Regions from separate parts of the Bacillus sp. J14TS2 genome, predicted to be linked through region 2. Evidence: a T-box and tRNA genes for the amino acid it is inferred to sense, from the RefSeq annotation. Region 2 holds a T-box; the other holds one or more tRNA genes.
What was found. A T-box is a leader RNA that pairs with one kind of tRNA and senses whether it is charged. The one in region 2 lies ahead of tyrS (tyrosine--tRNA ligase), so its partner is inferred to be a tRNA-Tyr.
Positions count from the first base shown of each region.

Region 1: it encodes a tRNA-Tyr, which carries the amino acid that the T-box ahead of tyrS (tyrosine--tRNA ligase) is inferred to sense. The anticodon was not compared.

Region 1 is NZ_BORE01000016.1:18-2,486, reverse strand. It holds tRNA gene KI375_RS20925 (tRNA-Leu) at 880-961, opposite strand; tRNA gene KI375_RS20920 (tRNA-Cys) at 970-1,043, opposite strand; tRNA gene KI375_RS20915 (tRNA-Gly) at 1,053-1,127, opposite strand; tRNA gene KI375_RS20910 (tRNA-Gln) at 1,134-1,205, opposite strand; tRNA gene KI375_RS20905 (tRNA-His) at 1,213-1,288, opposite strand; tRNA gene KI375_RS20900 (tRNA-Trp) at 1,302-1,375, opposite strand; tRNA gene KI375_RS20895 (tRNA-Tyr) at 1,381-1,465, opposite strand; tRNA gene KI375_RS20890 (tRNA-Phe) at 1,481-1,556, opposite strand; tRNA gene KI375_RS20885 (tRNA-Asp) at 1,713-1,789, opposite strand; tRNA gene KI375_RS20880 (tRNA-Met) at 1,794-1,867, opposite strand; tRNA gene KI375_RS20875 (tRNA-Glu) at 1,877-1,948, opposite strand; tRNA gene KI375_RS20870 (tRNA-Ser) at 1,963-2,054, opposite strand; tRNA gene KI375_RS20865 (tRNA-Asn) at 2,060-2,134, opposite strand; rRNA gene rrf (5S ribosomal RNA) at 2,142-2,257, opposite strand; partial or broken gene KI375_RS20855 (hypothetical protein) at 2,287-2,469, opposite strand, start outside.
Region 2 is NZ_BORE01000011.1:49,653-52,121, forward strand. It holds gene tyrS (tyrosine--tRNA ligase) at 61-1,326, opposite strand; T-box leader at 1,374-1,596, opposite strand; gene KI375_RS17145 (transglycosylase domain-containing protein) at 1,732-2,469, shown strand, end outside.

The sequences.
Region 1 (2,469 bases), on a different contig from region 2:
ACGGTTTCAACCGTTTCTCTACCCAAACCTATATCTTCCTCTAATCAGACCAGTGTATTTTTAGCACTCAATAGTTCAGAATCTGTAAAATTAGCTTGAAAGAAACATTCTGCCAGCTTTTCTTTTTTTCATTCTCTGCAACTAACTTAGTAATTCGATGTGTATCAAATGTATTACTGTATTTCATCGTATCAAAGTGATAGGTTAAACCGACTTCTTTTGACTGATTCTCTCGCTGTTATTCATAGCGTATACTTATTCTAAGGTCATTCCCTACAGCTGCGAAAAGTTTTTCCTCGGTATATGCTGAGCAGTTGGTATCGTTGAAGGCTAATAAGACCTTATAAAAGTTATAGACGAAAGGATTCAGTCCATTGCAATTCTGCCTCTCGGCTACGGAAATGGAGGACTCGAGTGGTCTAAAATTAAAGCCCTGATCGAAGATACATTTGCAGACTTACCTATAATGGTACACATATATGAACTTGCTGGAAGTCCAAAACCTTCCGAGATGAAAGTTGGGACAAGGAAACCCAGAATGACAAAATCAAGGGCTCTATTATTGGCTTCATTGGATAATTATAAACTTCTTTAACATTGTCTCCATCACAATTTAAAGGATTAAAAACATCCAGCATGCTTTCTACATCCCTTAACTTTTTATGATGTTGTAATCTGATATTGCATTGTACCAAAAAACTTTAAATTTAGGAGGAAAATGGATTTGTAGCAAACTTGTACCGAAAAATTCAAAACCTATCGTTTTCTATCGTATTCTCAGAATCTTCTCTAGAATACAAAAAAGCTCATAAACGCTGTTACACCAACGTTTACGAGCAAGTCTGGTTACTTTTGTCTCGACCTATCGTAACCCTATAATACCGGTGGCCGGGGTCGAACCGGCACTCCGTGAGGAACACGATTTTGAGTCGTGCGCGTCTGCCAATTCCGCCACACCGGCATAGTTCATGGAGGCGGCAACCGGATTTGAACCGGTGATAAGGGTGTTGCAGACCCGTGCCTTACCACTTGGCTATGCCGCCAGAACCTTATGGAGCGGAAGACGGGATTCGAACCCGCGACCCCCACCTTGGCAAGGTGATGTTCTACCACTGAACTACTTCCGCAAAAAACTGGGCTAGCTGGATTCGAACCAACGAGTGACGGAGTCAAAGTCCGTTGCCTTACCGCTTGGCTATAGCCCAATGAAGATGGGGCGACTAGTGGGAATCGAACCCACGCGTGTCGGAGCCACAATCCGATGCGTTAACCACTTCGCCATAGCCGCCATAAATTAAAATTGGCAGGGGTAGTAGGAATCGAACCCACATCAAAGGTTTTGGAGACCTTCGTTTTACCATTAAACTATACCCCTAAAAATGGTGGTGGGGGACGGATTCGAACCGCCGAACCCGGAGGGAGCGGATTTACAGTCCGCCGCGTTTAGCCACTTCGCTACCCCACCATGAATTCTATTAAATGGTGGCTCAGGACGGAATCGAACCGCCGACACAAGGATTTTCAGTCCTTTGCTCTACCGACTGAGCTACTGAGCCTTAAATTATAGTTTACGCTAAGCTTCGAATTTCTTCGTCAGCGTACTCTTTCGCATCCTCACATACCTAAGTACGCTCTGATGCTCTCTCGTCCGCTTCCTTTACTTCTCACTTATCCTAAACCTTTCATTTAAAAATAATAAGTTTATGTAACAATGGCGGTCCGGACGGGACTCGAACCCGCGACCTCCTGCGTGACAGGCAGGCATTCTAACCAACTGAACTACCGGACCAATATTGCGGGGGCAGGATTTGAACCTGCGACCTTCGGGTTATGAGCCCGACGAGCTACCAGACTGCTCCACCCCGCGACGAAAAAGTGACCCCTACGGGATTCGAACCCGTGTTACCGCCGTGAAAGGGCGGTGTCTTAACCGCTTGACCAAGGGGCCAATATATTTTAGAATGGCGGAGAGCAAGGGATTTGAACCCTTGAGACAGCGTTAGCCGCCTACACGATTTCCAATCGTGCTCCTTCGGCCACTCGGACAGCTCTCCAACAATGGCTCCGCAGGTAGGATTCGAACCTACGACCGATCGGTTAACAGCCGATAGCTCTACCACTGAGCTACTGCGGAATAGTATGCCTGGCAACGTCCTGCTCTCACAGGGGGAAACCCCCTATTACCATCGGCGCTGAAGAGCTTAACTGCCGTGTTCGGGATGGGAACGGGTGTGACCTCTTCGCTATTGCCACCAGACTTCATTTGCATAGACTACGCTGCATCTTCTAGAAGAAGATTCCTTTACAATCGACATAATCTATTATAACCATTTTTATGTAAAAAGCAAGAGAAACTTTTGTTATTCTCTCAAAACCAGATAAAGAAGAAGATAAACGAGAAACACCATTATTAATCCAGCTCCAGTGCCCAGCGACTAGAAAACTTCTACGTTTCTTCCTACGATAAGT
Region 2 (2,469 bases):
CGGCGCAGTCATTATTACGCTTTACGCCGTTCTCCATATCATTATATCTTTCTGCTCTTCTTATTTATATTGAAGCAAATAATATTTTTTCTTTCCGCGACGGATGACAGTGAATTTTCCATCCAATTTGTCGCTTTCTTCTATTATATAATGCACATCCGTCATTTTCTCCCCATTAATGGAGACTGCACCATTTTGAATATCTTCTCTTGCTTGACGTTTGGATGGTGAGATTTTTGCCTGTACTAAAATTTCGACTAGTCCAGTTTCCATTCCTTCTTCATGTTCAAATGTAGGGACATCCTTCATACCTTGGGCAATTTCCTTTGCATTTAAAGAAGCAAAGTTGCCACTAAATAAAGCTTCCGTTATGCGAATAGCTTGCTGTAAGGCCTCTTCCCCATGGATTAATCGTGTCATTTCTTCTGCTAATGTCCGTTGTGCTTTCCTTAAATGGGCTTCTGATTGTACTGATTTCTCCAGCTCTTCAATTTCCGGTTTTTCCAAAAAGGTAAATAGCTTTAAATATTTGATCACATCGGCATCTGAAGTATTAATCCAAAATTGATAAAATTCATAAGGAGTCGTTTTGTCTGGATCAAGCCAAATGGCCCCACTCTCTGTTTTACCAAATTTTGTCCCATCTGCCTTTGTTACCAAAGGAATCGTCATCCCAAATGCCTTCGCACCTTCTCCAGACATTTTTCGAATCATTTCTAAGCCAGTTGTAATATTTCCCCATTGATCACTACCACCAATTTGCATTTTACAGTTCCAGCTTTCGTACAATTGGTAGAAATCAATCGCTTGAAGAATGGTATACGTAAATTCGGTGAATGAGATTCCGGTCTCCAATCGTGATGAAATCGTATCCTTGGCCAGCATATAGTTAACACCAATATTTTTCCCATAATCTCTTAAGAAAGTAATCAAATCCATTGGTCCTACCCAATCAAAGTTGTTTGTTAGGACCGCTCCATTTTCACCTTGAAAATCAAAGATTTGCTCAAGCTGCTTTTTAAGTCCTTGCACATTTTGCTCGACTTGTTCCATCGTTTGCAGCTTTCTCTCTTCTTTTTTCCCACTAGGGTCGCCAATCAATCCTGTCGCCCCACCAACCAAAACAATAGGACGATGTCCATGTGTCTGAAATCTTCTAAGGGTAAGAAATGGCAGCAAGTGGCCGATATGCATGCTATCCGCGGTTGGGTCCACACCACAATATAAAGATATTTTTTCTTTATTTAATGTGTCTGCTAAACCTTCCCCATCCGTTTCTTGATAAATGAGACCTCTCCATTTTAAATCATCTAATAATGTACTCATCTTCTGTCCTCTCTTTCAAAAAAATAAAAAACGCCCCTTCGTAAAAACGAAGGGACGAATTATTATCGTGGTACCACCCAACTTGAGAAACGATTGCTCGCTTCCCCGCTCTCCATATATAACGGCATTAAACCGTTTGTCGCTATTAATCATTCTTCACGACAAATGCTCAAGGAGGTAATTCGTTCGACTGTTTGTATCGATTTGCACCAACCATCGATTCTCTAATCACAGGGACAGCCCACTACTTATTCCTATCAAAGCAAGTATGTTTTTTAATGAACTTAACGTATTTTAACCATATTCCAACAAGAATGTCAAATTCCCACAAAAATTTCGCTTACTCTACCATTCCTATCCATGAATTATGCTATAATAGGAATGATTTTGGGAGGGATGAAAAAAATGAAAGACCAAGTGCAAAAAATTTGGGAGAGTATCAAAGAATTTGCTTCCAAAATTCATTATAAATCGATCTTAAGAGGGGCGAGAGTTACATACGGTGTAACTTGGAATCTTCTGCTTCTATTTATCATTGTCTTTATTATTGGGGGAGCTTTTGCAGGTGGTATTGGATTAGGTTATTTTGCCTCACTTGTTAAAGACCAAAAAGTATTGGCAAAAGAAGAGATGGTGAAAAGTGTTCACCAATATGAGGAAACTTCCACAGTTTATTTTGCTGGTAATAAAGAATTAGGGAAATTACGGGCTGATATTGACAGAGAAGAAATTAAAATTGACGAAGTTTCCGATAACCTAAAGAAAGCCGTTGTTGCAACAGAAGATGAATATTTTTATGAGCATAAAGGAGTCGTTCCAAAAGCTCTATTTAGGGCCGTATTCCAAGAATTTACGAATTCCGCTGTGCAATCAGGAGGAAGTACACTCACACAGCAATTAATAAAAAACCAAATTCTTACAAACGAAGTTTCTTTCGATCGAAAGGCAAAAGAAGTTTTGCTCGCCCTGCGGATTGAACGTTTTATGGATAAGGATGAAATTTTAGAAGCCTATTTGAATGTCACGACATTTGGGCGAAATTCTACTGGGCAAAATATTGGCGGTGTACAAGCAGCCGCAACGGGAATTTTTGGTGAGGATGCAAAAGATCTTACCCTCCCCCAAGCTGCCTTCATTGCTGGT